DNA from 3 places in the Rhizobium sp. BR 314 genome. Region 3 is predicted to be linked to each of the others. Evidence: riboswitches for the same ligand, from Rfam matches in the RefSeq annotation. Region 3 holds a riboswitch; each other region holds the start of a gene.

Region 1 (9,983 bases), on a different contig from region 3:
GACCGGCGCATGATCCGCGGCTACCTCATCAACAAGTTTCGCGGCGATGTATCCTTGTTCGCAGAGGGCATCGAGGCGATCGGCGGCTTCACGGGCTGGCAATGCCATGGCGTCGTGCCGTGGCTCAAGGCGGCATCGCGCCTGCCTGCCGAGGATTCCGTCGTGCTGGAACGGCTCGCACGCCGTTCAGCGGGTGCGCTGAAGGTTGCTGTGCCCGTGCTGTCGCGCATTGCCAATTTCGACGATCTCGATCCGCTGCGGGCCGAGCCCGATGTCGATCTCGTCTTTGTGCGCCCCGGCGAGCGTTTGCCTGCCGATGCGGCACTCGTGGTACTGCCGGGCTCGAAGTCTACGATCGGTGACCTGCTGGACCTGCGTGAACAGGGCTGGGATCGCGATATTGCCGCGCATATGCGCCGTGGCGGCCGCGTTGTTGGCATTTGCGGCGGCTATCAGATGCTTGGACGGATGGTCTATGATCCGCTCGGCATCGAGGGGACGGTTGCCGAAACGCCTGGATTGGGCTTGCTTGATATCGAGACGGAAATGGCGCCGGAAAAGACGGTGCGCAACAGCCTTGCCGTTTCCAAAGAGTACGATGTTCCGCTCTCCGGCTATGAAATTCATCTCGGCGTGACGACAGGAGGCGACTGCGAGCGGCCGTCGGCCGTCATCGATGGGCGACCCGATGGCGCCATATCGCCCGATGGTCGCGTGATGGGCACCTATCTGCACGGTTTGTTCGGCAGCGACGCCTATCGGGCAAAGCTGCTGGCAAGCTTTGGTCTCGCCGGCGAACGCATGGACTATCGGGCCAGCGTCGATGCGGCGCTGGACGATATTGCTCGGGAGCTTGAAACAGTACTTGACCCCGCCTGGCTGGATAGCCTCGTTCACTAAGTCTGATGTCGATGGCCTGCTCTAGAGTTCGCCCGAAACTTCGCGGCGACGACGATCGAGTTCTTCGCTGTAGCGCCGCAGCGTATAGCTTTCCGTCAGCAGACCGATGACCTTGCGCTCGATCAGGTCGTTGACGACTACCAGCGCTTCACTCTTGGTCTGGTCGAACATCGCGGCGGCCTGTTTGGCATTCATCTGCGGCTGCAGGAACTCGTTGCGAAAACGGATGAAATCGGCAAGGCCGTGTTCTTCGTCGTCCTTTTCGATCGGGCTGGCATAAACGTCCGGCACGAGAACCATTCCGGAATACTTCTCGTTCTTGTCGATCAGGATGACGCGCTGGGCCGAGCCGATCGGGAAGTTCTTGCGGAATTCCTCGATGCTCATGTCGATGCTGCCGGTGTGAACATCGGGGCGCATCATGCGGGCAACGGTGAGGTTGCGGATCCAGCCGACATCGTGCGCGCTGCGGATGCTTTCGCCGCGCAGATGGAAGCGCCACGTCGCGAAGGAGTAGCCGAAGGTCGTACGCACCACGAGCGACGACGTGATGACTGCCGCCAGCACCAGCGCGGTAATCGGGAAGTCGCCGGTAATTTCCAAGGCCAGGAACGTCATGGTTAGCGGGCCGCCGATGATGGCGACAGCCAGCGAACTCATGCCGACCACCGCGTAGACGGCAGGCGTCAGAGTCGCGTGATCGAGATAGGGCGCACAATAGGCGAAGATCTTGCCGAGCAACGCGCCCATGAACAAGGAGGCGAAGAACAGGCCGCCTCTGAAGCCGGAGCCGATCGATACGGCTGACGCGAGCGACTTGAGGAGGAAAAGCCCGACGAGCGCGCCCAGCGTTACGTCCGTGGACAGATTGAGATGCAACGCTCCATGGCCGGCCGACAGGACCTGCGGCGAGATCAACGCCAGCAGACCGACGACCAGGCCGCCGAGGGCCGGGCGGAAGGGCATCGCGATGGCGCTCTTGCGCGCCAGTTCCTCGACCCAGGCGACGCCCTGCATGATCAGGATGCCGATACCGGCACAGAAGGCGCCGAGCAGGACGGCCGGAAGGTAGTCCGCCGGGACGATCGCGCCAAAATGATCGATATCGATGGCGAAATCGTCGCCCGCGAGCAGCCGGGCGATCATCGTGGAGATCAACGCCGAAACGACGACCGGTGTCAGTGTCAGGATGGAATAGCTGCCGATGATCAGCTCGAAGGCGTAGAAGGCGCCGGTCAGCGGCGCATTGAATGCGGCAGCAATGGCGCCTGCCGCGCCGCAGCCGACGAGCATGCGCAGATCCGCACGGCGCATCTGCATCTTGTAACCGAACTTCGAAGCGATGCCGGCGGCAAGCTGCGTATAACCAGCTTCAAGCCCGACGGAGGCGCCGAACCCGTTGGAGATCAGGTTCTGCACGGCGACGATGATACTGTCGGTGAGCGACATGCGGCCGCCATGCAGCGCATTGGCCTCGATCGGGTCGACCATGGGCTTTTTGCGCGTGCGCGACAATATGTAGAGAAGAATCCCGAGAATGATGCCGCCGGCGATCGGCGCGATCAGCAGTACCGACTTGTCGGGAATTGCGACGGCTGCCGAGCTGAGGCGCTCGTAGTCCGTTATGCCGTAAATGAGGCTATGCAGCTTGCGCGAGATGTAGCTCATCGCAATCACGGCACAGCCTGAGGTCACACCTGCCAATGCGCCGGCAAAAACAAGCCCCAGTTCGCCACGGCGCAGCAATGCCCTGAAACGACCAAGATCGAATAGGACCGAGAAGACGCCAAGACGGCGAGGTTGAAATTTCTGTAGCATGGGGAGCGGACGATATATTCTACTCGAATGTGGGAGCTTAACCTCTATAAACTCCTAACATCAAAGAAATGCGGCAAAAAGACTGCTGCTCTCCGGGGAATTTGCTACGAGTTCGCGCGTGAAGCGGAGAATGTCGCAATGACGCCCTTGATTGACTCGAACTGGGCGAGAGCCTAATCATGATCGCCATAACGAATGGTTCCTAGGCGGCGATCTGCCGCATGGGATGAAAAGGGAATGTGAAGGGACGGACCCAATCCGGGCGTTCTCATCACAGCCGACCCCGCGACTGTAGAGCGGTCAGGGTCTTTCGTTCGGTTTGAAGCCTATTTCGTCGATGATTCGCATGGGGCGAACGAGGCGGGGTAGGCGCAAGTCGGAAAAGCCACTGGCGTGGCATCATGATCAACCGGGGTTGGACGCCTCTCATTCTACGAATCGTCCGCCTTTTCATGATGGATTGCCGGGAAGGTGAGAAAGACCCGCTGGCGCACGATCGGGGGCGACCGGTTTCGGTCCGCCCCCGTCGCGGCGCCTTATCCGCGAGCCAGGAGACCTGCCAGGCGTGCCGGGCGAAAAGCCTGTTTCGGGAACGCGAGTTCCGCTGCCAGCACGGAGGTTGTCATGGCGCAAGACGAGTTTTCGGCGTGTAGACGCCATTTTTCCAGTTTCAGCCACGTGCTGCCGACACGCCCCGTTGTGCGCGGGCGGAAATAGCGTATGTCCTCTTCGACTTCTCAGGCTGTTTTCGTTCTTGGTGGGGCGCGCTCAGGCAAATCCAGATTCGCCGAATCCCTGATTGTGGACACCGGGCTTGAACGTCACTACGTGGCGACAGGCCGGGCGTGGGACGATGAGATGCGCGAGCGCATCGCGCAGCATCGTGCCGATCGCGGCGACCTGTGGTGGACACATGAGGAGCCGCTCGATCTGGTGGCGCAGCTTGCCGCTGTCGACGCTGAAGGGCGCGCAATACTCGTGGATTGCCTGACGCTCTGGGTTACCAATCTGATGATGGCCGAGCGGGATATGGCGGTGGAGTTTGCTGCTCTCACGGAATTCCTGCCAAAGACGCGATCGCGGCTTGTTCTCGTCTCCAACGAGGTGGGTCTTGGAATCGTGCCGGAAAATCGCATGGCGCGCGAGTTTCGCGATCATGCCGGCCGTCTGCACCAGATGGTCGCGGCGGCAAGTGCCGAAGTCTATTTTATCGCAGCGGGTTTGCCGCTGAAAATGAAGGGTTAATCCATAATGAATCAGGAAAAGATTCCCGCCACCGTCATCACCGGCTTTCTTGGAGCCGGCAAGACGACGATGATCCGCAACCTCCTGCAGAATGCTGCGGGCAAGAAGATTGCCTTGATCATCAATGAATTCGGCGATCTCGGCGTCGATGGCGACGTGCTGAAGGGCTGTGGCGCAGAGAACTGCACCGAAGACGATATCATCGAACTGACCAACGGCTGTATCTGCTGCACTGTCGCCGACGATTTCATCCCGACCATGACGAAACTTCTGGAGCGCGATTCGCGCCCGGACCACATCGTCATCGAGACCTCGGGCCTTGCGCTGCCGCAGCCGTTGGTCGCCGCCTTCAACTGGCCTGATATCCGTACGCACGTTACCGTCGATGGCGTGATCACCGTGGTCGATAGCGCTGCCGTTGCCGCTGGTCGCTTTGCCGACGATCACGACGCAGTCGAAGCCCGCCGCATCGAGGATGACTCGCTCGATCACGAAAGCCCGATCGAAGAACTGTTCGAAGATCAGCTGACCTGCGCCGACCTCATCGTGCTCAACAAGACCGATCTGATCGACGGTGAAGGTCTCGGCCGCGTCCGTGCTGAGGTCGCCTCGCGCACCGCCCGCAAGCCGACGATCATCGAAGCGAAGAACGGCGACGTGCCGGCGGCCGTATTGCTCGGCCTCGGCATCGGCACGGAAGACGATATCGTCAACCGCAAATCGCATCACGAGCTGGAGCATGAGGACGGCACGCCGCACGACCACGACGAATTCGATAGCTTCGTCGTCGAACTCGGCCCCATTGCCGACCCGGCCGCCTTTGTCGATGCGCTGAGGGGCGTGATCGCCGAGCATGACGTGCTGCGCCTCAAGGGCTTCGTCGATGTCCCCGGCAAGTCCATGCGCCTGCAGCTGCAGGCCGTCGGTAGCCGTATCGATACCTACTTCGATCGCGCCTGGACACCGGGCGAAGCGCGTGCAACCCGGCTTGTGGTCATCGGTCTGCACGAGATGGACGAGGCGATCGTTCGCAAGGCGATCGAAGCGCTGGTCTAAGGTCAGTCCATGCACCTTCTCCTAGCTCAAAAGGGAACGATCAGCGACGGCGAGGAGGCGATCGACCTCGGGCAATCGCCCGGCGATATCCTCTTTCTATCGGCCGCCGACACCGAGCTTGCGGCGATTGCCGCAGCGCACGGCGAGGGTGGTCGCTCCCTTCGGCTTGCGAGCCTGATGAGCCTCAAGCATCCGATGTCCGTCGATACCTATGTCGACAGGACGGCCCGGCATGCGAAGCTGATCATCGTGCGGGCGCTGGGAGGCGCAAGCTACTTCCATTACGCGTTGGAGGCGCTGCATGCCTGTGCGGCGCGTCAGGGTGCCTTGATTGCGGTGCTGCCGGGGGATTCGAAGCCCGATCCGGGGCTGACGCCTTTTTCCAATGTTGCGCTCGATGATCTCAATGCGCTCTGGTCCTATCTGATCGAGGGCGGCAAAGCGAATTCCACGGAATTTCTCACTTACGCCGAGGCGATGCTATCAGGCGCCGAGAAGCCCATGCCTGCCGTGCCGCTGATGAAGGCCGGCATTTGGTGGCCGGGCAAAGGTGTGATCGGCGTTGAGGAATGGAGGAGGGTTTCCGTTTCGGAGGTGGCGGCCCCTGCAGGACTCGAACCCCCGACGGTCGCGATTTCCTTCTATCGCGCACTGGTCCAGAGCGGTGAGACAAAGCCTGTCGAAGCCATGATGCAGGCGCTTGTCGCTGAGGGCATGCGGCCTCTGCCGGTCTTTGCCTATAGTCTCAAGGATGCCGTGTCCGTCGGCATTCTCGAGAGTGTCTTTACCGAATTGAAGCCGGGCGTGGTCATCAACGCCACGGGCTTTGCCGTTTCGGCGCCGGGCGCGGATCGTCAGGCGACGGTACTGGAGACGGGCGAGGCCGTCGTTCTGCAGGCTATCTTCTCGGCTTCTTCGAAAGAAGCCTGGGGGGCATCATCTCAAGGGCTTTCGGCCCGCGATCTCGGTATGAACGTGGCGTTGCCCGAGGTCGACGGGCGCGTTCTTGCCCGCGCCGTGTCCTTCAAGGCGGCCGCCCGCTATGACGAAAGGGTCGAGGCCAATATCGTCGCCAGCGAACCGCTTGAGGATCGTGTGCGTTATACGGCGCGGCTCGCCGCCAATTGGGCGCGGCTGCGCAATGCATCGCCCAGCGATCGCCGCGTTGCGCTGGTTATGGCGAATTATCCCAATCGCGATGGGCGCCTTGGTAACGGCGTCGGGCTTGATACGCCGGCCGGCACGATCGAGGTGCTAAAGGCGATGCAAACGGCAGGCTATGGCGTTGCCGATGTGCCCGCCGATGGCGATGCGTTGATGCGGCACCTGGCGGAAGGCCCGACAAATTCGGGGCATGATGGCCGCGTTGTTCGCGAGACGCTTTCCTTTAGCCACTACAGGGATTTCTTTGCGTCGCTTCCCAAGCAGATTCAGGATGAGATGACTGCGCGCTGGGGTAAGCCGGAGGCGGACCCTTACGCGTTCCATGGCGGCTTTGCCCTGCCGTTTGCCCGCTTCGGCGAGGTGCTTGTCGGCATCCAGCCGGCGCGCGGATACAATATCGATCCGAAGGAGAGCTATCATTCTCCCGATCTCGTCCCGCCGCACGGCTATATGGCCTTCTATGCCTTCCTGCGCCGCTCCTTCGATGCCCATGCGGTCATCCACGTGGGCAAGCACGGCAATCTCGAATGGCTGCCGGGCAAGGCGCTGGCGCTTTCGGAAAGCTGCTATCCGGAAGCGATCCTCGGACCGCTGCCGAACCTCTATCCCTTCATCGTCAACGATCCCGGCGAGGGTACGCAGGCCAAGCGCCGCACCAGTGCCGTCATCATCGACCACCTGACGCCGCCGCTGACACGCGCCGAAAGCTATGGTCCGCTGAAGGATCTGGAGGCGCTGGTCGACGAGTATTACGAAGCCTCAGGTGGCGATCCGCGCCGTATCCGTCTCCTGCGCAAGCAGATCCTCGATCTCGTTGCCGATATCGGCCTCGATCAGGATGCAGGCATCGCCAAGGGCGAGGGCGAAGACGAGGCATTGCGCAAGCTCGACGCCTATCTCTGCGATCTCAAGGAAATGCAGATCCGCGATGGCCTGCACATTTTCGGCGTTTCGCCGTTCGGACGGTTGCTGACGGATTTGACGGTGGCGCTGGCGCGGGTGCCGCGCGGGCTGGGCGAGGGTGGTGATCAGAGCCTGCAGCGGGCGATTGCGCGGGATACGTTTATGGGGGAGATGTCAGCGAAGCTGACAGAGGAGGGTATCTCGCCACGCAAACCATTCGACCCGCTGGACTGCGACATGGCCGCCGATTGGACCGGCCCGCGCGCCCCAATCCTTCAAGACATCTCAGACGACCCCTGGCGCACCCAGGGCGATACCGTCGAGCGCATCGAACTTCTGGCCGCAAAACTCGTGGATGGCGAAGCAGTTTGCCCTGAAGATTGGCCAAACACCCGCATGGTTCTCAACGAGATTGCCTCCAAGCTCCAGCCGTCCATCCTCGCCTGCGGCGATGCGGAAATCTCCGCCCTGCTCAAAGGCCTCGACGGCCGTTTTGTTCCGCCCGGACCTTCCGGCGCGCCGACGCGTGGACGGCCGGATGTTCTGCCGACGGGGCGGAATTTCTATTCGGTCGATAGCCGCGCCGTGCCGACGCCAGCTGCCTACGAGCTCGGCAGCAAATCCGCTGAGCTACTCATCCGCCGCTTTGTTCAGGACCATGGCGAATGGCCGGTCTCCTTCGGCCTGACGGCCTGGGGAACCTCGAACATGCGCACCGGCGGCGATGATGTCGCACAGGCGCTCGCGCTGATCGGCGTCAAGCCCGTATGGGATATGACCTCGCGTCGTGTCACTGGCTACGAGATCATTCCGCCTGCCATGCTGCGGCGGCCTCGTGTCGATGTCACGCTGCGAATCTCCGGCTTCTTCCGTGACGCTTTTCCCGAGCAGATCGCCCTGTTCGACAAGGCAATCCGTGCCGTCGGCATGCTTGATGAGGATGCGGCGGATAATCCCATTGCGGCGCGCATGCGTGGCGAGATCGCGCGGTTGGAAGCCGCTGGCCTCGACACGGCTTCCGCTAGCCGCCGGGCCGGCTATCGCATCTTCGGCTCCAAGCCCGGAGCCTATGGTGCCGGCCTTCAGGCGCTCATCGATGAGAAGGGCTGGGAGCGGCGCGCCGATTTGGCCGAGGCCTACCTCGTCTGGGGCAGCTATGCCTATGGGGCCGGCGAGGAAGGCAGAGCGGAGCGCGGCGTCTTCGAGGAGCGGTTGCGCTCGATCCAGGCGGTGGTGCAGAACCAGGACAATCGCGAACACGACCTGCTCGACAGCGACGATTATTATCAGTTCGAGGGCGGCATGGCGGCAGCGGCCGAGCAGCTTGGTGGGGCGCGTCCCTCGATCTATCACAACGATCATTCAAGGCCAGAAAAGCCTGTCATTCGCTCGCTCGAAGAAGAGATCGGTCGAGTGGTGCGTGGCCGCGTCGTTAATCCCAAGTGGATCGACGGCATCATGCGCCACGGCTACAAGGGTGCCTTCGAGATTGCCGCAACGGTGGACTATCTCTTCGCCTTTGCCGCGACGACGGGCGCGGTCCGCAATCATCACTTCGAAGCCGTATACCAGGCCTTTGTCGTCGATCAGCGTGTGCGCGATTTCATGGCTGAGAAGAATCCCGCAGCGCTTCGGGACATGCGCGAGCGTCTGCTGGAGGCGATCGACCGCAAGCTCTGGACGCCGAGAAGCAATTCGGCGAGATTCGACCTGGAAAGCCTGAAGGATGGCAAAGAGGTAGCGGCGTGAGTGCGGTCGACGAGCTTATGGTTGCGTTTCGTGATTATCTTCTATCGCGCAGCGACCTGACGCTGAAGCATTTCATCGAGGATTTCGACTGGTCGATGGAGCAGCGGCCGCTTGCCTCGCATGATCTGCCTGTCGTCCGCAGTCTTCGCGAGATCCACCTGGCAGGGAATGGAGCGGAAGGGGCATTATTCGATCGGCTCTTGCAGGCGGCTGATATGCTTCATTGGGCTCAGACCTACAGCATCACCGATTTCGGCAGCGACTTCCTGCAGAGGTACGGCTGGGTCGAGCTCTTCGGCACACGCGGGCATTTCGCAAGTGCGGAGATGGCCGGTGGCTTTCTCTTGCTCGGCCCTGGCGTGCACTATCCCGACCATCATCATACGGCAGAGGAAATCTACATCCCGCTGACCGATGGCTCCCTATGGAGCAAGGATGGTCAGCCATTCCTGCCGCACTGGTCGGGCGGGATCATCCATCACCCTTCGAATATTCGCCATGCCATGCGGACGGAAGACGAGCCGCTTGTCGCGCTCTATCTTTGGCGCAGCGGCCCACTGGCACAAAAATCAATCATATCCGGGAGACTATAATGAGTGACGAACTGGCCGAAACCGGCGCGGACGCACCGAGGAACGACGACGCGCGTCATGCCGACAAGATGGCCAAGAAGAAGGCAGCGCGCGACAAGATCATGGCGACCAAGACCGACGAGAAGGGCTTGATCATCGTCCATACCGGCAAGGGCAAGGGAAAATCCTCTTCCGCTTTCGGCATGATCTTCCGTCACATCGCCCATGGAAAGCTGAGCGCCGTCGTGCAATTCATCAAGGGCGCCATGTGGACCGGCGAGCGCGACCTGATCGAGAAGCACTTCTCCGATCTCTGCCAGTTCCATACGATGGGCGAGGGTTTCACCTGGGAGACGCAGGATCGTGCCCGCGACGTCGCGGCTGCCTCTGCCGCCTGGGAAAAGGCCAAGGAACTGATCCGCGACGAGCGGAATTCGATGGTTCTGCTCGATGAGATCAACATCGCGCTTCGCTACGACTATCTCGATATCAACGAGGTGCTGGAATTCCTCAAGAATGAAAAGCCCTATATGACGCATGTGGTCTTGACAGGTCGCAACGCCAAGGAAGAGCTGA
Region 2 (9,983 bases), on a different contig from region 3:
GCGCGGCGCACGGCGATGCCGAGCGAAGCCGCCGCGTCGAATCCAAAAACGAAAGCGTCGAGCACGCGGACATGCGCCATACAGACCACGAAGCCGATAATCGCGATCGGCCCAGAGAGATAGACATCCGGCCAGCGCACGCCGCTCATCGAGCCGAGAAGCCAGAACATGACGCCCCTTGCCTGCTCCGCGTTCGCGGACGTCGTGACAATGTAGGATGTGAGTGCATTGAAGAGCTGCGAGCCGGCAACCCCGCACAGGATGATGCGCTCACTTGTTCCGCCGACACCGGCTGCGAGCAAGCCGACAAACAGGAACGCGGCAACAGCGCCGATGAAGGCGCCGCCTGAAAGCCCCAAAATGCCGTAGCCGAGCCCGAGGATCATGATGCAGACCGCGCCGGTGGAGGCGCCTGCGGAAATGCCAAGCACATAGGGTTCCGCAAGCGGATTGCGCAGCAGGGCCTGTAGGATCACACCGCTCAGCGCCAGCGACGCCCCAGCGCTTGCCGCAACGAGCGCACGGCTAAGGCGATAATCCCAGACTATGCCCTGATGTATCAGGCTAAGCTCGAAATCCGTCCCGAACAACCGGTTCGATACGGCCTTGGCCGTCGTCGACAGCGGGATGGAGATCTCGCCGATCGAGACCGCAAGGCTGATCATGAAGGCCAAAAGGAAGAATGCAGCCATGGTGAGCGCCAATAGCGCCCACCTGTCTCGCCGCTCCGTGATCAGACGCATATTTAACGCGCCAGACCGAAGGACTTGATGCCCTTGGCCAGTATCTCAATGCCGTCGATCGTCCGGATAGTCGGGTTCATCGATTGCGCATCCATCATGACGAAATGCTTGTTCTTGACGGCGTCGAGCTGGCCTGTGACCGGGTCCTTCTCAAGGAAGGCGAGCTTGACTTTCGGATCGTCGGCAGCATAGCGGCGACGGTCCATCGTCGCGATGACGATCACGACAGGATTGGCCTGTGCGATGGTTTCCCACCCGACCAGTGGCCATTCCTCTTCCGTCGTCACGACATTCTTCGCGCCGAGCGTTTTCAGGATATAGGCCGGAGCGCTGTTCTTGCCGGCGATATAGGCATCGCCGCTGACTTCCTTGCTGGAGAACCAGAACACGATCGGAAGGTCCTTAGCCTTTGCGCCGGCAATCGATGCGACAGCATCCGCCTCGCGCTTCTTCAGATCCGTAACCAACGCGTCGCCGCGATCCTTGACGTCGAAGATCTGCGCGAGTTCATTGATCTCCTGATAGACGAGATCCATTGTGAACAGTTCCTTGCGGACACCGTCGCCGCCCTCGGCGTTGATCTTGGCGACGCAATCGGTCGGAGCGACGTAGGTATTGATGCCAAGCTTGGAGAATTGATCGCGCTTGCCGACAGAGCCCTGTGTGCCGACATGCCATTCGAATTCGGCAGCGACAAGGTCCGGCTCCTTGCCGACAACGGATTCGAAACTAGGGTCATTATCCGCAAGACGCGGGATCTTGCCGTTGGCCTCCGCATATTGCGGCAACACAGGACCGACCCATACGGCGGTGCCGGCGATCTTGTCAGCAAGGCCAAGCGACAGCAGGATCTCGGTCATGCCCTGACCGATGGATACGATCTTGGCGGGGGCCTTCTGAAAGGTAACTTGCTGGCCGCAATTGGCGAGCGTGAGCGGATATTGGGTAGCCGCGAAGCCGGAGGCGGCAAAGCCGGTCAATCCAAGTGCAAAAGTAAAGGTCGTCAAAAAATGGCGCATGAAAGGTCTCGATCGGAATGGGAAATTGGCGGCGTCGGCGCGATTGCGCTCAGACGGACCGCCCGTTGGGGAGATTCCAATCAAGGCCGAAAAACGCCTGGTAATGTCGAAGGCTCAGGTCAATCATTCTCTGTCCTTTCCGGGCATCCCCGCCCGGGTGATTGGATCGTGATCGACGGCAGGTCTCCTGGCTTGCGAATATCTGACGATCATCTGCCTTCCCGCGATTGTGGTCGCAGTGGCACGGCCCTCAAGCCTTCGAAGATGAACAGAACCCTGTTCACGTCCGGATGATCGGCAATCCGCTTACAGTTGCGGGGGCAGCCACGGTCTAGGTCCCTTTTGGGTCGTCCTCACCGTGTTCCCTATTAATCCCCGCGGAGTCTTCCTTGGGGAACCGTCGTATCCAGTTAAGCCGGACGACCAGTTCCGTCAAGAAGACAGCGGTACAAACAAGGCCGGGAACGCGACACGGCGAAGTTGGCGGAAGGACGCTCAGATACAGCCCTATGCGGTTTCCGCGAGTTCAACGCGGTTTCTTCCACCGGCCTTTGCGCGGTAAAGCGCTTTGTCGGCTGCTTCGAGAACATATTTGAAATCCGTCGATGGCTCAAAGGAGCAGGCAATGCCGATGCTGGCAGTGACATGGACGGTCTCCTGCCCGAACATCAGAACCGTTGCCTCGATATCGTTGCGGATCTTCTCGGCAACGATGCCGGCGGCGCGCATATCCGTATTCGGCAGCAGCACGACAATTTCCTCGCCGCCATAGCGGGCGGCTATGTCGGTCTTGCGCACCGTCCGCCGGATCACGTCCGCCACCCGGGCCAGGACGGTATCGCCGAAAGTGTGGCCCCAATTGTCGTTGATCTTCTTGAAATGATCGATGTCGAGCATGATGATCGAAAAAGGAACCCGCCGCATCCCGGCTTCCTTGCTGCAGCGATCGCCTTCCCGCTGCAGGACACGGCGGTTCGGAAGTTGAGTCAGCGGATCGAGCGTGGCTTCGTTTTCGAGCGCGCGCTGAATACCGATGCGGTAGCTTTCTTTCTCAAGCAAGTCCGACAGTAACATGACGCCGAGGATGTTGACGATCGTCACCGGCAGCGCCGCCGAGATCAAAAGTTCGCGCGTGACGGACCATGGCAGGAAAACGAGAACGACGAGAGACGTCGTCGTCGCAAGGCCGAACAGAGCCGAGCGCCTCCATCCGGTGCCGGTCAACTGTCGCGGCAGAAGCGTCAGAACATATCCTGCGGTCGCGACGATCAAAATGCCGGCAACCCCGCTTACGGCTCCCAGGCCACCGACCAAATAGCGAAAGATGGCCATCATGAAGGCGGCAACGACAGTGCCGACGATACCGCCATAAATAGGCGTGAGAACGAGCAGGATCGAGCGCCCATCCTGAATCACACCGGGCATGAATCGAATGGGATCGCTCATCGATAGAATACCGCCGAGACCGAAGAGCAGTCCGACAGCGACAGATTTCAGAATGCCGCGCTCAATAGTCCGGGTGACCAAAGAATAGGCGTAGACGATGATCGCTACCTGCCCCAGAACACGCACCAGGGAAGGCAAGTGCGTTTGAATTTCCATCAACGTTCCCAATCCTCGCGCGAGGCCAAAGCGAACGGCCCGGCCACGCCATAGTCGAAGTCAGAATGAAATACCAAAAAATCTCTACGAGATGGTTTATCACGCCTCTCGGCTGCCCAAGAAACGACTGCACCTTTTGGATTGCTACAGGAAATGATGATCATCGCGATGACAGAATTTTCAAAAAGACGCCCTCCGGTATCCCGGCATTCAGTGCGTGCGACCTGTAGCACCCAGGGCCACGGATTTCCCAGACACCACGCCTAGAGAGAACAAACAAGCTTATGGAAAACAGACGAAGAGTTGGTTGAGGTGAATGATTGACCTTTTTGAAAGCGGCGGCGACCAAGCCTATCTGGAGTTTTACGCAGGATGGTCAAGCACCCCCGCTCAATTAAGAGGTCGAACGACGCGATCCGTGCTCGACGGGAGCGGGTGGCTGGCAACTCAAGGGCGGAAAGGCGTTAAGTTGCTTGGCGGTAAGTGCTTTTGTTATTTTCCTCTGCTACAGTCCGCATGGAAACATGGCAATCGCCGGCACAGGGACAGTCGGCCGACGCAGCGACGATGACGCGGACTGGCGCGGATACGCATCTTGTCTCGCTATCGCCGCAACCCCGGCCAGTTCATGAACCATGCGCCTGCCGTCAACTGTTGGGAGGCGCGAGCCTCCAAGGGGAACTCTGGAGGCGACTGTATGTTGCGAACGCTTCGTGTTGTGATTGGCATCGTGATCGTTGGAGTGCTCGGTGTCCTGTTATGGTTTGCCACGAAGCCTCCGCCACTTATTGTACAGGGTGAAGTTTCAGCCAATCGTGTTGATATCAGCCCGCGGGTTTCGGGGCGGGTTACCAAACTCAATGCCGATGTCGGCGATAATGTCGAGCGCGGCGCAGTCATCGCCGAGCTGGAGAGCCCGCAGCTGACCGCCGCCCTTCACATGTCCGAGGCGGCACTGTCGGTCGCTGAGGCCGATCTCGTCAGGGTCAACAGCACTCGGCCGGAGACGATCGCAGCCCGTCAGGCAGAGCTGGCCGCTGCGGATGCGGATGTGACACTCTATCAGGAGGATGCTGGCCGTCAGGGCAGGCTGATCACGACAGGGGCTTCGACCCAGGCGCGCGTCGACGAAACGGCCCGCAACCTCGAAGCCGCCATCCGCAAGCGCGAGTCGGCCGAGGCCAATCTGCAGCTGGCCGTCGCCGGCGCGAGCAAGGAGGAAAAGGCCCTCGCCGCCGCGCAGGTCGAGCAGGCAAAAGCCTCGCTTGGCCAGCAGCAGACCAACGTCCATGAGCTGACCATCGTCGCGCCGATTTCCGGCCAGGTGACGACGCGCGTCGCAGAGCTCGGCGAGAACTTTTCCACAGGCGCCCCGATCTTCTCGCTGATCGACCTGCAGAACCCGTGGTTCACCTTCAATCTTCGCGAAGATCTGCTGAAGGGCCTGAAGGTCGGTGACGGTTTCGACGTCACCGTGCCCGCACTCGGCGAAGACAAGATCCCGGTGAAGGTGACCATGATCAATGCCCAGGGGCAGTATGCCACCTGGCGGGCGACACGGGCGACGGGCGATTTCGATCTGCGCACCTTCGAGGTCCGCGCAACCCCGGTAAAGCCGGTTCAAGGTCTGCGTCCCGGCATGAGCGTCATTGCATCCTGGCCGCCGGCAGGGCACTGAGATGATGGCGAAAGGGCGGTTACGTCCCGGTTTCCTGACAGTCTTCAGACGGGAATTCGACCATTTCCGGCGGCGCCCGTTCCTGCTGTTCCTGACGACCGTGCTGCCGCTCCTGCTCATGGCCGTGCTTGCCGCCGTCTTCAGCGCCGGCCTTGCCACGAAGCTGCCGATCGCCGTGCTTGATCTCGACAACACCGATCTTTCAAGAACGATCATCAGGACGGTCGACGCCACGCCGGATGCGGCCGTCGCCCGCAATGTCAGCGATCTCGCCGAAGGGCGGCAGCTGATCCTGTCCGGCAGCGTTCACGGGCTTTTGATGCTGCCGCACAACCTTGAGCGTGACGTCTTTTCCGGGCGCCGCCCCGAAGTCGTCTTCTTCTACAATACCCAAACGATGACGACGGGCAATCTGACGCTGCGCGGCGTCAGCGCCGCCGTGCAGACCGTCGCTGCCGGTATAAGGCTGTCGCTGCGAACTTCGCAGGGCCAGCCTCTCGACGAGGCCGAAGAGCAGCTGGCGCCGATCCCGGTGCAGGTCACTCCCCTGTTCAACCCATCGCTCAACTATGCGCATTTCCTGCTCGCCGCCCTTTTGCCGAGCGTGCTGCAGGTCATCATCGTCACCACCATGGCCTATGCAGTCGGCCTCGACGTCGAAACCAGCCATCGGCTGCGCATCTTGAGACGCCTCGGCGGCGGATTGTGGCCGGCGATGGCGGGCAAAATCCTCCCCTATACGCTGCTGTTCCTGGTGGTGCTCGGCATTGCCGACTGGGTTCTCTTCAGCCTCTTGGGCATGCCGCTTCGCGGCGACCGCTACCTGCTGCTGGCGTGCGGCATCCTGTTCGTGCTGGCCAACCAGCTTATCGGCACGCTGCTGGCACTGCTGCTGAAGCCGATGGCCAGCGCCATCAGCATCGGCACGCTGTTGATGGCGCCCGCCTTCGGTTTCATGGGGATCGGCTTTCCGAGGATCGGCATGAATGCCTTTGCCTATTCCTGGGGTGAGATTATCCCCGGCACCTGGTACATGACGGCGCGCATCGATCAGACACTGCGCGGCACACCCGTCTATCTGTCCCTAAAGCCGGTTGCCGTGCTGCTGTTCATGGTTGTGCTGTTGGCAGGCCTGACGGCCTTGCGGCTGGAGGCGATGCGGGCGCGGCGGCTACGCGAACGCGAGCAGCCGATCGCACCTGAACCGAACACGTCTGGGAGAGCGGCCGGATGAAGGATATGTTGACGATCTGCCGCATCGAACTGAAGCGCGTGCTGACCCTGAAGCCAGCCTTTTCCGTGCTTGTTGTCGCGGCGATCATCTATGCCGTGCTCTACCCGCAACCTTATCGCACCGAAGCCCTGCGCCACGTGCCGATCGCCATCGTCGATCTCGATGGCACGGATAGCAGCCGGGATCTTGCACGCCGGATCGATGCATCGCCTGATGTCGCAGTCGGCGGCGTCTTTCCCGACCGACCAAGCGCCGAGCGCGAGGTCTATGCCCGCAACCTCTCCGGCCTTCTCGTCATTCCCAAATATTTCGAGCGCGACCTGCTGCACGGCCGGCAGTCGCCAATCGCGCTCTATGCCGACGCTAGCTACTTCCTGATCTATCAACGCATCTCCGGCGGCGTTTCTGCGGTCGCAAAGACCATGGGCGCCACGATCGAGACGGCCCGGCTTGTCGCCGCCGATGTCGATCCCCGCGTGGCCGCCGCCGCCGCGGATCCGATGCCGTTCACGGCGGTGCCGCTGTTCAATCCGCAGGGTGGCTATGCGACCTATATCCTGCCCGCCGCCTTCATCCTGATCATGCAGCAGACGCTGCTGATCGGCGTCGGCCTGCTCGGCACCTACAGGAACGATGCGATCGGGACCGGGCCTACGGCCTCAATCGGGCCGGTGGCCGTCGTCATGGGGAAGCTGCTCGCCTATCTGATCATGGAGGCCGTCATCGCGCCGTTCTATCTGATCGCCATTCCCTATCTTTACAACATCCCCCGCCTTGGCACGCCGCTGTCGATCTTCATCTTCGCCCTACCCTTCGTGCTCTCGGTCAGCGCGCTTGGCCTGGTCATCGCCAGCCTGTTCCGCAGCCCGCTCACGGTGCAGCTCGTCTCCGCAGCTCTCGGCATCCCCTTCCTGTTCCTCGCCGGCTTCTCCTGGCCGACCGAAGCAATACCGCCCTTCCTGCACGCCGTCGCCACCATCCTGCCCAGCACCTCCGCCATCAACGGCATCGTCGCAACCGCACAGCTCGGCGCGCCCCTCCACGACCTGAGATATCCCTTCCTCACCCTCTGGATCCTCGCAGCCCTCTACACAGCAATCGCAATCTTCCTCCAAGCCAGGAGCAAACATCGCCTCGCTCAGAATGCATGACGACGGTACGCAGCCGGCTTTGACACGGCTGCCGGAGATGAGAGTGAGGGGTTAAATCCGGCGACAGGAATTGCCGGGGACGAATTTCGGTGTCAGCACGAAATCCTGCGGCGACTCGACTGCGCCTTGAGGACTGGTGATGCGGTGCATGAGACGTCTTGCGATGATACCGCCAAGCGCCAATGTATCCTGCACTACCATGGTGATGCGTGGCGTGATGACCGAGCTCCATTGCACGTTGTCGATCATGGCGAGCGAGATATCCTCGGGACAGCGAAAGCCCAGTTCCTGCATGGCCTGCAGGGCCGAAAGCGCAACCGTATTGTTGGCGCCCAAAATCGCAGTCGGGCGCTCCGGCTGGATGAGTAGACGCATCGCCGCCTCATAGCCGGCCGTGCGGGTGAACTGTCCATCCACGACGAAGTTGGGATTAACCTCTACACCGGCATTTGCCATCGTATCGGTAAATCCCCGATAGCGTTCCGTCGCGGTATGCATATGGCTCGGGCCAGTGATAAAGGCAATGCGCCTGTGACCGAGCTGGAGGAGATGCTCTGTCAGCATCGCGCCGGCCAGATGGTTGTCGGAACCGACGAAATCGCGTTCGATGCCGGCAACCTTCTGGTCGAAGCAGACAATTGGCACACTCAGGCCGGCGACGAAATCGAGATAATTCTGGTCGTGCCCAGAGGGCGCAAGCGCCAGGCCTGCGGTCTTGAGGCCGATCAGATGCTCAACCATCGCTCTCTCGCGATCCGTCTTGCCCGAGGAGTCCGTGACGACAACAAAATGTTCGTGATCGAGTGCATAATTCTCCAGCTCACGCCGGATATCCCCGAAAAACGGATTGCCTACATTCCCGACCACGAAGCCGATCATGCGGCTGCGACCGCGCGCCAGGCTTTGCGCAAGCGGATCGGCAACGAAGCCGACGGTGGCAATCGCCTGCCGGATTTTCTCCAATGTCTTCTGACTGACTCGCGCCGGATTGCTTAGAGCCAGCGACACCGTCGAGACGGATACGTCAGCGAGTTTGGCGACGTCGCGAATAGTTGCCATGGATTTTTCGAACCGTTTCTATCGCCGATGACCTTCCGGTTGAAGGTATTTCTTTCGATGAATCTTCGACGCAAATCTAGCATTTGCTGGCTACTAAGCAATATGCCGAAAGAGGTTTCAACAGCGAGCTTGACATATAGTGTGATCGATTCAATGATAGAAATCGAACCGGTTCGATTGAGCAGCAAATCCTGGGAGGATAGTGTGAGCGACGCAGCGATCAGTGGCGGCCAGAATTTGGCCGATGGCAAGGCATGGTTTGGACGTGACCGCTTCGGCATGTTCATCCACTTCGGACTTTACGCCCTCGGCGCACGCCATGAATGGCTGAAAAACCGCGAGGAATTCACCACTGAAGCCTATCAGAAGTATTTCGACAACTTCGATCCCGATCTTTACGACGCCCGCGAATGGGCGCGCCGCGCACGCCAGGCCGGCATGAAATATGTCGTTCTCACAGCAAAGCACCATGAAGGTTTCTGCCTTTGGGACAGCAAGGTGACCGACTACAAAGTCACCAATACGCCTTATGGCAAGGATCTGATCGGCCCTTACGTCGAAGCGCTTCGCGCCGAAGGCTTGAAGGTCGGCTTCTACTACTCCCTGCTCGACTGGCATCATCCGGACTTCCCGATTGACGCGCATCATCCGCAGCGCAATCATCCGGACGCGGCCAAACTCAATGAGGGCCGCGACGTCAGGCGCTATGCCAAATACATGCGCGATCAGGTGGCCGAACTCCTGACGAACTTCGGCAAGATCGATGTCATCTGGTTCGATTTCAGCTATCCCCGCCGCGTCTACAAGGGCCTACCCGGTAAGGGCCGCGCCGAATGGGAAAGCGACGACCTGATGAAGCTGGTGCGTCAGTTGCAGCCAGACATCATTGTCGGTGACCGTCTCGATCTGCCGCGCGACGCCGACCACATGCCGGATCTGGTGACGCCGGAACAATATACCCCGCGCGTCGCTCCGACCGTCGCCGGCCTGCCGGTGCGCTGGGAAGCCTGCCACACCTTCAGTGGCTCCTGGGGCTATTACCGCGACGAGACAAGTTGGAAGGACGCCGGCCAGCTCATCAACATCCTCATCGATACGGTTTCGCTCGGCGGCAACCTTCTCATGAATGTCGGCCCGACCGGCCGTGGCACCTTCGATGCCCGCGCCATCACCGCACTCGACGCCTATGGCGAATGGATGCGGCTGAACGGCCGCGCGATCTACGGCGCCGGCCCTTCCGCCTATAAGGCGCCGAGCGGCTGCCGCTTCACCCAGAAGGGCAATCGGCTCTATCTGCACATCCAGACTTGGCCGTTCCGCCACATCCACATCGAGGGACTGGGGCGGAAGGTGAAGTATGCACAGTTCCTGCACGATGCCAGCGAGCTTCATTGGCTCGACCCGGATGCCGAGGTCGATTCCAATATCGGCGTCGCCGTCGGCGAAGGCATCCTGACGCTTGAACTGCCAGTTCTGAAGCCCGACGTCGTGACGCCG
Region 3 (9,983 bases):
TGTTGCGTACGCCATTGGTGGCATTCTCGCCCAATTCTTCCGCAAGGTAGGACATTGCCTCCGGCGTAGTCAGCCGGCGCAGGGTCGCGTAGTCTTCCTTGCCGTAGGCAGACTGGACTTCGGTCAAAAGCCGCTCGAAGCGATCGAGATCGGCCTGTTGCAATCCGATTTCGTCCTCGGCCTGTCGGGCTTTCTGAGCAGCGCCGGCCATCGCACCACCACCGATCGTCGGAATGGAGAAGGACGGACGCGGCGAGGTGCCGGCATTGTTCATCGCGTTCACATTATAGGGCGAACCCGTTCCCGGTGCCGCATATTGCGTGCGCTGGCGGTTTGCGAAGAAGCGCATGGCAAAGCTGACGGCAGCGATGATCAGACCGATCTGCAGCAACATGCCAAGGAAGCCGAAGCCGCCGCCGAAACCATGGCCGAGCATCATACCGAGCAGGCCACCGGCGAGCAGGCCGCCGATCATCGATCCGCCAAATCCGCCGAAGAAGCCGGGACGCTGCGGCGCGCCGACCGGCTGCTGCGCGGCGGGCTGCTGAGGTCTGGTTGTCATCGTCCGATCGATCGGAGCGGCCTGCGTCGGAGCCGTTCGCGTTGTGGCGGGCGCGTCAAACGTCCGCGTTCCGCGGCTGCCGAACCCGCTCGAGCCGGCACGGCGTGCGTCGGCAACATCGAAGGTCGCTACCGTGGAAGCTGTAGCGAGCAGGACGATGGCTGCGATCTTGGCAAAACGGGGAACTGCACTCAGCATTGGCTCTCCTCTGATTGAGCGAAAATGGAATTCAGCACCATATGGGGATGCCGAACTGCGATTGTAAGTTGGTGTGCCGTCAAATTTCAAACCGCAGCGCGTTTTGAGCCGGAAAGTTCGGCGGATTTTGCCGCGAAAGCCCCGAAAATGTCGAGGCATCCCGTGCTGGCGCCGACTGGCAATCCAACGGACAGACGCCTAGTTTTCCTCGGCGCCTTCGAGCAATCCGTCATACACCTCCATCAGCGCGTTGGTGATTGCCTGTCCAAGTGCGTTGCCAGCCGCGCGGACATCGTCATCCGTGCCGTCACGTGCTGCCCTGGCCAACTCGAAGCCCTCGCCGCTGACGATCTGCTTTGCGACCTCGATGGCCCACAGACCGAAGTCGCCGCGATTGTCGATCTTCATCGCCTCTTCCATGATCAGTCGTGCTCCTTTGTGTTCACTCGCTGCAATCAGCCTCTACACACTCATGTGGAGCAAGGCCAGTATGATGGCGCCGTCGCCTGGGGACCGACCGCGCTGCTGATGACCTAGCCTTTCCTTTTGGGATAAGGGGTATCATGGCAAGCCGATCGGTCAACAAGCGCGACCCGTCAAGACGGCAGATCGCCCCAAACCGGCTTGAGAGGGTAGAACAGCGAGGGAAACTGCGCCCTCCCGCCAGGGCGACGAAAACTGACAATTTCCCGAAATTGGAACGGCAGAAGGCCGTGGCGAACCTTGCGGACGCTGGAAATTGTGGAAATACGCCCTTTCGAGCCCCTAAAGATCAACAGGCCTCGTGACAATGAACGGCTGCAATGGAAATGATTCCTCCGTAACCAATGCGGGGAAGCATCATGACCACCACCAATGAAATCGCAGACAAGATTGCCGCTGATCACAAGCTGACCAAGGCTCAGGGCAAGGCAATCGTCGAAGCCGTCTTTGCATCTATTATCGGAGCAGCTACTTCCGGCGCAGAGACCTCCATTCCGGGTTTCGGCAAGTTCAAGGTGAAGGACACGCCGGAGCGCGAAGCTCGCAATCCGGGAACGGGCGCGACCATCAAGGTTGCAGCAGCAAAGAAGCTCACCTTCACGCCGGCAAAGGCCTTGAAGGACGCACTTAACAAGTAATGCCAGCTTTGAGCCATTGAGGCTCGATGCGTCAGACGGCCGGCCCTCGCGGAGTGGGCCGGCCGTCAGCATTCGCGACTTGATACGGCGGACGCGATCTCGCCGGAGCGCGACAAGATCAGCTCAACCTGCCGCGAGCAGATGGTCGGCGGTTATCAAGATGGGCTCTTAGAGCTGCAGGCTCATCCGTCTGGATCGCTGAAATGCCGGCGTCGATCAAACGGCCCCAGACCGCTTGCGGATCCTGCAATGCAGCGGAGTCTGTGAAACCGGCACACGAAACCGCGTCCAGCGTATTGACCCAGAGCGCAATGCCGGCCTGCTTGAAAAGTACCCGGCGCTCGGCAACTTGTTCCAGCCTGTCGAAATAGATTTCGCATAGGAATGGATTGAGTTGAAGCAAGAGGTCCAACTGACTGTCGGCATCCGGTGCCTCGAGGCGGGTCTTCGCGATGAAAGGGACGGCCTGCGACGAGACATTGGCGCGGATCCATGCCAGATCCTCCTTCGTCTTCAGATTGGCCCAGAAATCAACTTGCTGATCGACGCCCATGGCGTGGGCGCATACGATTACTTCCGGGATCAAATCCCTGTACTTGACGTCGAGATGGAGGAAAACTCGATCTCGCGTCAGATCGAAGACCTCCTTCAGGCTCGGCAGCGTCTCTGCCGTCATTGGGTTCCCCTCGCCCCCATCGCGATCACGCAAGTGAAGGCTGCATAATTGCTGCCGAGTTAGCGCCTCGGGCTGTTTATCGAGGCCTGCCATTCGTTTGAGCGTATCGTCGTGCAGGAGAACAAGCTCTCCGTCGCTACTGCGCCTTATGTCGATCTCGACCACGCCATAGCCGGCAGAAATCGCTCGCTCTATCGACAGCAAGCTGTTTTCCGGCGCCGCATGCCAGAGCCCGCGATGAACGATGATCGCGCAGTCGCGCGCGGGATCGCGCGATATAGTCGATGTAGTTCATGACACGTCCTTTTCTTGCGCCGAACCGGGCGTAGCACAGGACTTTGTCAGAGCTGCAAAGCACGACGCACATCGTTGGGCCGCAAAGCTCGCCGAAAAAGGACAATCGCAGCCTCATGGCTGCGATTGGAAATCATCAGGCATTCCATGTCACGGAGCAGCCAGGTCGGCTCCTCAGAAGGCCCAGTCCTCATCCTCGGTGGCAACGGCCTTGCCGATGACATAGGACGAGCCGGAGCCGGAGAAGAAGTCGTGGTTCTCGTCGGCATTCGGCGAGAGCGCCGAAAGGATCGCCGGATTGACCTTGCAGGCCTCCGCAGGGAACAGCGCCTCGTAGCCGAGGTTCATCAGCGCCTTGTTGGCGTTGTAATGCAGGAATTTCTTGACGTCTTCGGTGAGGCCGACGCCGTCATAGAGCGCTTCGGTGTACCTTGCCTCGTTGTCATAGAGCTCGAGCAGCAGGTCGAAGGCGAAATCCTTGATCTCCTGCTTGCGCTCTTCCGAAAGCCGCTCCAGTCCCCGCTGGAACTTGTAGCCGATATAGTAGCCATGCACGGCTTCATCGCGAATGATGAGACGGATCATGTCTGCAGTGTTGGTGAGCTTGGCGCGGCTCGACCAGAACATCGGCAGATAGAAGCCCGAATAGAACAGGAAGCTTTCGAGGAAGACGCTGGCGACCTTCTTCTTCAGCGGATCGCCGGATGCGTACTGTTCCAAGATCAGCGCCGACTTGCGCTGCAGGAATTCATTCTCCTCCGACCAGCGATAGGCGTCGTCGACGTCGGGTGTCAGGCAAAGCGTCGAGAAGATCGATGAGTAGGAACGCGCGTGCACCGCTTCCATGAAGGAGATGTTCGAAAGAACGGCCTCTTCATGCGGCGTCGCGGCATCGGCCATGAGCTTGACCGAACCGACGCCGTTCTGGATCGTGTCAAGCAGGGTCAGGCCCGTGAAGACGCGGATCGTGAGCTGCTGCTCTTCCGGCTTCAAGGTCGCCCAGGATGGGATATCGTTCGACAGCGGCACCTTCTCGGGCAGCCAGAAATTGCCGGTCAGGCGGTTCCAGACTTCGAGATCCTTATCGTCATCGATGCGGTTCCAGTTGATCGCACGGATACGACTTGCCGGCTTGAATTGCATGTTCACGGGAATGTCCTTTCAAACCGGAAATCAGAGGGCGCAGGAAACGCAGCCTTGCACCTCGGTGCCGGACAGCGCCATCTGACGAAGACGGATGTAATAGATGGTCTTGATACCCTTCTTCCAGGCGTAGATCTGCGCCTTATTGATATCGCGGGTGGTCGCGGTATCGCGGAAGAACAGCGTCAGGGACAGGCCCTGATCGACATGCTGCGTGGCCGCCGCATAGGTATCGATGATCTTTTCCGGTCCGATCTCGTAGGCGTCCTGGTAGTAGTCGAGATTATCGTTGGTCATGAAGGCGGCCGGGTAGTAGACGCGGCCGATCTTGCCTTCTTTGCGGATCTCGATCTTGGAAACGATCGGATGGATCGAAGAGGTCGAGTGGTTGATGTAGGAGATCGAGCCTGTGGGAGGCACGGCCTGCAGGTTCTGGTTATAGAGCCCGCCTTCCATCACGGCCTTCTTCAGTTCCAACCAGTCTTCCTGCGTCGGGATGGCAATGCCGGCCTTTTCGAACAGCTCGGCCACATGCGCGGTCGCCGGCTTCCATTCTTGTCCGGTATATTTGTCGAAATATTCGCCGGAGGCGTATTTCGAATTCTCGAAGCCCTTGAAGCTCTGGCCCCGTTCGACTGCGAGCAAGTTGGAGGCGCGGACGGCGTGATAGGTCACGGTGTAGAAATAGATGTTGGTGAAATCGACGCCTTCTTCGGAACCGTAGAAAATGCGTTCGCGGGCGAGATAGCCGTGCAGGTTCATCTGGCCAAGGCCGATGGCGTGGCTGTCGTCGTTGCCCTTCTCGATCGAGGGCACAGAAGAGATGTGGCTCATGTCGGAGACGGCGGTCAGCGCGCGGATCGACATTTCGATCGTCTTGCCGAAATCCGGGCTGTCCATTGCGGCGGCGATGTTGAGCGAGCCGAGATTGCAGGAGATGTCCTTGCCCATGTGCTTGTAGGAGAGATCGTCGCTAAATTCGCTCGCTTCGCTCACCTGCAGGATTTCCGAGCAGAGATTGCTCATAGTGATGCGGCCAGCGACCGGGTTGGCGCGGTTCACCGTGTCTTCGAACATGATGTAGGGATAGCCGCTTTCGAACTGGATTTCGGCAATCACCTGGAAGAAGTCGCGCGCCTTGATCTTCTTCTTGCGAATGCGGCTGTCGGCTACCATCTCGCGGTACTTTTCCGTCACCGAAATTTCGGTAAACGGCACGCCGTAGACACGCTCCACGTCATAGGGCGAGAACAGGTACATATCGTCATTGTTCTTCGCGAGCTCGAAGGTGATATCGGGAATGACGACGCCAAGCGACAACGTCTTGATGCGGATCTTTTCGTCGGCATTCTCGCGCTTGGTGTCGAGGAAACGCATGATGTCGGGGTGGTGGGCGTTCAGATAGACGGCGCCGGCCCCTTGTCTTGCACCCAGCTGATTGGCGTAGGAGAAGGAGTCTTCCAGCAGCTTCATGACGGGAATGATGCCAGAAGACTGATTTTCGATGTGCTTGATCGGGGCGCCAGCCTCACGAATATTAGTGAGAGACAGTGCCACACCGCCGCCGCGCTTGGAGAGCTGCAGCGCGGAATTGATGGCGCGACCGATCGACTCCATATTGTCTTCGACACGCAGCAGGAAGCAGGAAACTAGCTCGCCGCGCTGCTTCTTGCCGGCATTGAGGAAGGTTGGCGTCGCCGGCTGGAAACGGCCGGAAATGATTTCGTCCACCATGTCGCGTGCAAGCTGCTCGCTGCCGCGGGCGAGCGCCAGTGCAACCATGCAGACACGGTCTTCATAGCGCTCTAGATAGCGCTTTCCGTCAAAAGTCTTCAGCGTGTAGCTGGTGTAATATTTGAACGCACCGAGGAACGTCGGAAAACGGAACTTCTTCGCATAGGCATGATCGAAGAGATCGCGCACGAAGTTGAAGGAATACTGATCCAGCACCTCCTGCTCGTAGTAGCCTTCAGTCACCAGATAATCCAGCTTCTCCCGCAGGTTATGGAAAAACACAGTGTTCTGGTTGACGTGTTGAAGGAAATACTGCTTGGCCGCCATGCGGTCCTTGTCGAGCTGGATTTGACCCTGCTCGTCATAGAGGTTCAGCATGGCATTGAGGGCGTGATAGTCCAGTGCCGTTTCCGTGGCCTTTGCTGGCCGGTCAAGCGTTAGCGTGTCCAAAATCGTTCCAATCCGTGTCTGACATTGGCAACATCCTCCGCCGTCCCCAAAAGCTCGAACCGATACAGAAACGGCACTTTGCATTTGTCGGAGATGATGCTGCCGGCGATACCGTAGGTCGCCCCGAAGTTGCTGTTGCCCGCGGCGATGACCCCGCGGATATTTGATCGGTTATCCGCATCGTTGAGGAAGCGGATGACCTGCTTGGGCACGGCACCTTTGCCCCCTTCGCCGCAATAGGTCGGGACAATGAGAACGTACGGACGGGCAGCTCTAAGCTCCTCGCCCGCTGAAAGCGGGATGCGAGCGGCCGGCAAGCCAAGCTTGGCAACGAAGCGATGGGTGTTCTCGGATCTGCTGGAGAAATAGACGAGCTCACCCACCTTCAAGTCCTCAGGCGAGGGCGCTGATCATGTCGGGACGGAAACCGGCCCAATGCTGTTCGCCGGCGATAACGACCGGAACCTGACGGTAGCCGAGGCCCTGCACCAGCTCGTAGGCTTCGCTGTCGGTGGAAACGTCGACGATGGTGTAATCGATGCCCTGGCGGTCGAGAGCGCGGGTGGTCGCAGTGCATTGTACGCAGGCGGGCTTGCTGTAGACGGTAACCATTGGATGTCCTCGTATCTATATATAGGCGTGCAAAAGGGTCCGGGCACCAAAGGATGCCCGCATTCGGGATGACAGCAGAAACGGATGCAGCTCGCGGCTGGTCGCTTAAACGACCGTCATTCGCGAAGCCGGATATGGGTACTCAAAAACATGGACTTCACCCCGAAGCTATTCATGCGGGGCATTCGCGGGAGCAAAGACGACGACAATCATGCCGCGCGAACCTTCGCTCGCCATCCGGACACCCCGCCCGTGGACGTTATGCTCGAGGCAGGTCTCCTGGCTCACGGGTCGCAGCATTCGATCCGCCTTCCCAAGACGCTGGTCTCAGTGGCCATTTCGAACGAACACTCGCCGCTCACAGTTGCGGGGGCAGCTACGGCTTGGCAATCATCATGGCTGCCGACCGTATTCCCATCTTAGCCTCCAATTCTTGCGAATCGAAGGAACCTCGAACACTATATATAGTATATGAGGTTAAAGTTGCGTCAACTGGTTCCGACATCCCTGCCTTAATTTGAATGTTGATAATGTGTGGATAGCACCACCAAACCCTGCATCTGTGGGGCTGGACAACCATGATGTTACTTTATAACAATTGATATGTAATGTTATTACATAAAGGATCATCCATGTTTTACTCTCGTTCAAATCACCTTCTCGCAGCCACCTCGCTGGTCTGCGCATTGTTATTGCCATTCTCGTCTCTCGCCGACGACGAAGTCGCATCGGAGACATGGAGACTGTTCGTCGCAGACCATAGCCTGCCGGTGGTTCGGGCAATCGACGTCGCGAGCGGCAAGGAGATCGGCCGTTTCGACATCGAAGGATATGCATCCCTTTCGCTCAGCCAATCCGGCAGGACAGTCTTTGCCGTACAGGGCGAAAAGAATGTGGTACTAGCAGTCGATACCGGCATATCTCTTTCCGATCATGGCGATCACCGCGATATCGCCCTTTCCGATCCGAAACTGATTGCAACCGTGATCAAGGGCGAGAAGCCGGGCCATGTGGTCAGCCACGCCAACGAGGTGACGATCTTTTATGATCGCGGCGGCAAGTTCGACCTCCTCTCGGAGGCGGATCTCCTCCAGAACAAGCCCGAAATTCGCGCATTTGACACGACCGCCGCCCATCACGGTGTCGCGGTGCCGATGGGCAACCACCTCCTTGTGTCGGCGCCCGATCTGAACGCGCCGGTGAAGGAAGGCGAATTGCCGCCGCGCCTCGGGCTGCGGATACTTGATCGTGAGGGGAAACAGGTCGGTCAAATTGGAACCTGCACGGGCCTACATGGAGAAGCAACATCTGCCCGGCTGGTCGCCTTCGGTTGCGAAGAAGGCGTGTTTATCGTTCGTCCCGGCGGAGTCGACGGCCCGAAGATGGAGATGCTCGCCTATGGTGCGGCATTGCCGAAGGGCAAGGTTTCGACCCTGCTCGGCGGCACATTTATGCAGTTCTTTCTCGGCAATTACGGCGAGCAGAACATCGTGCTCATCGATCCAGACGACAAGACCACTCCCTACAGGCTGATCGAACTTCCAACCCGGCGCGTGGATTTTGTGCTTGATCCTGCCAAGCCGCAACATGCCTATGTCTTGACGGAAGATGGCAGACTGCATCTTATCGACGTGGTGGACGGCGTGATCGCAAAATCAGAGCGCGTGACCGAACCCTACAGCAAGGATGGCCATTGGCGCGATCCACGGCCGCGCCTGGCTGTTGCCGGTAAACTCATCGCCATTACCGATCCCCGCCAAAGCAAGGTGCATCTGGTCGACGGAGAGACCTTAAAAGAGGTTCGCGATATCCACGTAGAGGGGCAGCCCTTTGCCATCGTCTCCGCCGGCGGATCCGGCGCCACCCATTGAGGTCGCGCATTTAATAGCGCGAATGCACGACAGGACCTTCGCGGCTCCAACGCAAGAGAGAAACCGGCTATCTCAGCCGGTTCTATCGCCACGCGACATCATGCGAAGCGGGCGGTGAACATCGCTTTACAGGAAGCCTCAAGCTGCCGCTTCAGCTCATAAAGCAGCGCGCAAATCGCAAGGGTAACAACGACGATGGGGACGAACAGCGAGGCAGACATCAGTCCGAGCTGATCCAATACGTAGGCGATAAGCAGCATGACGGTCTGATGAAGCACATAGTAGGTAAGAACCGCCCGGTTTAGATAGCGGATGACGGCATTCTCGGTTTTGAACCAGATTCTTGCGTAGCCGAGAACGGCGACGATGGTACACCACTGAAAAACGCCCGCAATTGCTTGCCCGACAACCAGGCGCCATTTTTCAGGCTCCGGCAGCGGCATCGCCACAAACAGCAACGCCAAGACCGGCGCACATGCCAAAGCCAGGCACAAGGCCGGCCTTCGCATGCTGACAACCGCATCCCAATAATCATCACGCATGGCCAGTGCCGCTCCGATGAAGAAGCAGGCTATGTAGATGGCGTGGCTATACCAGTCACCCAACAGATTAGACGTCGGCGGAAATACCGGCCTGAGCAGGAGTCGCAGCAGCACGAAGAACATGATGGGCAGGATGAGAAGCCATTTTCCGGTCAGCCATGAGGCGAGCTTGTCACCAGCAAAAACCAAGAGTTGCGGCCTCGCCGATACGGCAAGCGTCAGGATAGCCGTATAGATCCAGAGATAGGCGAGATACCAAAGATGCTGCATCCCCGCGAGTTGCGCCAGTTCGCCGTCCGGCAGGCGTATCGGCGTCCACGTGAGGTAGTGCCAAACGACATCGTAGAAGCTGACATTCACATCCAAACCGGCATTCAACCATACGTAAATCTGGGGAGGTATCAGAAATAGCAGCCCCAGCAGCAAAGGTATCAGTAATTGTCTCGTGCGCGCGCTCCGCAATGCCTCGGGAGATTGCCGCGTCAGCAACATACCCGTCACAGTCCCCGAGATGATGAACAGGAGGGACATCCGCCAAGGATGAGTCCATAAGTGAATAATATCGAAAATAGGAGAGGTGTCCGGCGCCTTTAGCAGGAAGTTTCTCGAATTATACATCAAGCTGACGTGGTAGACGATCAACAGCATGAAAGCTGCGACCCTGAGGAAATCCAGATCGTATCTGCGCGGCACCTTATTCATAGTTTAGCATATTCAACCTCAACCCTTAATGCATTGCCAAGAAGGGAAGGAAAAAATCATGCCGTGCAGTGCTTGCCG

Evidence for each region. A riboswitch is a leader RNA that binds a small molecule or an ion and turns the genes downstream of it on or off. The one in region 3 is predicted to bind cobalamin.
Region 1: linked by a shared signal. The riboswitch ahead of cobU (bifunctional adenosylcobinamide kinase/adenosylcobinamide-phosphate guanylyltransferase) and the one ahead of nrdH (glutaredoxin-like protein NrdH) in region 3 are both predicted to bind cobalamin.
Region 2: linked by a shared signal. The riboswitch ahead of QD461_RS09355 (ABC transporter substrate-binding protein) and the one ahead of nrdH (glutaredoxin-like protein NrdH) in region 3 are both predicted to bind cobalamin.

Annotation. Positions count from the first base shown of each region.
Region 1 is NZ_JARWLA010000004.1:320,164-330,146, forward strand. It holds gene QD461_RS08600 (cobyric acid synthase) at 1-900, shown strand, start outside; gene QD461_RS08605 (chloride channel protein) at 922-2,718, opposite strand; cobalamin riboswitch at 2,898-3,297, shown strand; gene cobU (bifunctional adenosylcobinamide kinase/adenosylcobinamide-phosphate guanylyltransferase) at 3,439-3,963, shown strand; gene cobW (cobalamin biosynthesis protein CobW) at 3,970-5,019, shown strand; gene cobN (cobaltochelatase subunit CobN) at 5,029-8,835, shown strand; gene QD461_RS08625 (dimethylsulfonioproprionate lyase family protein) at 8,832-9,428, shown strand; gene cobO (cob(I)yrinic acid a,c-diamide adenosyltransferase) at 9,428-9,983, shown strand, end outside.
Region 2 is NZ_JARWLA010000005.1:124,949-134,931, reverse strand. It holds gene QD461_RS09360 (FecCD family ABC transporter permease) at 1-743, opposite strand, end outside; gene QD461_RS09355 (ABC transporter substrate-binding protein) at 746-1,762, opposite strand; cobalamin riboswitch at 1,922-2,179, opposite strand; gene QD461_RS09350 (GGDEF domain-containing protein) at 2,270-3,364, opposite strand; gene QD461_RS09345 (HlyD family secretion protein) at 4,062-5,042, shown strand; gene QD461_RS09340 (ABC transporter permease) at 5,044-6,276, shown strand; gene QD461_RS09335 (ABC transporter permease) at 6,273-7,427, shown strand; gene QD461_RS09330 (LacI family DNA-binding transcriptional regulator) at 7,479-8,486, opposite strand; gene QD461_RS09325 (alpha-L-fucosidase) at 8,691-9,983, shown strand, end outside.
Region 3 is NZ_JARWLA010000007.1:177,073-187,055, forward strand. It holds gene QD461_RS12575 (Tim44 domain-containing protein) at 1-760, opposite strand, end outside; gene QD461_RS12580 (hypothetical protein) at 959-1,180, opposite strand; gene QD461_RS12585 (HU family DNA-binding protein) at 1,603-1,881, shown strand; gene QD461_RS12590 (glycerophosphodiester phosphodiesterase family protein) at 2,000-2,761, opposite strand; gene nrdF (class 1b ribonucleoside-diphosphate reductase subunit beta) at 3,026-4,000, opposite strand; gene nrdE (class 1b ribonucleoside-diphosphate reductase subunit alpha) at 4,025-6,178, opposite strand; gene nrdI (class Ib ribonucleoside-diphosphate reductase assembly flavoprotein NrdI) at 6,166-6,561, opposite strand; gene nrdH (glutaredoxin-like protein NrdH) at 6,572-6,790, opposite strand; cobalamin riboswitch at 7,042-7,259, opposite strand; gene QD461_RS12615 (hypothetical protein) at 7,423-8,661, shown strand; gene QD461_RS12620 (acyltransferase family protein) at 8,760-9,905, opposite strand.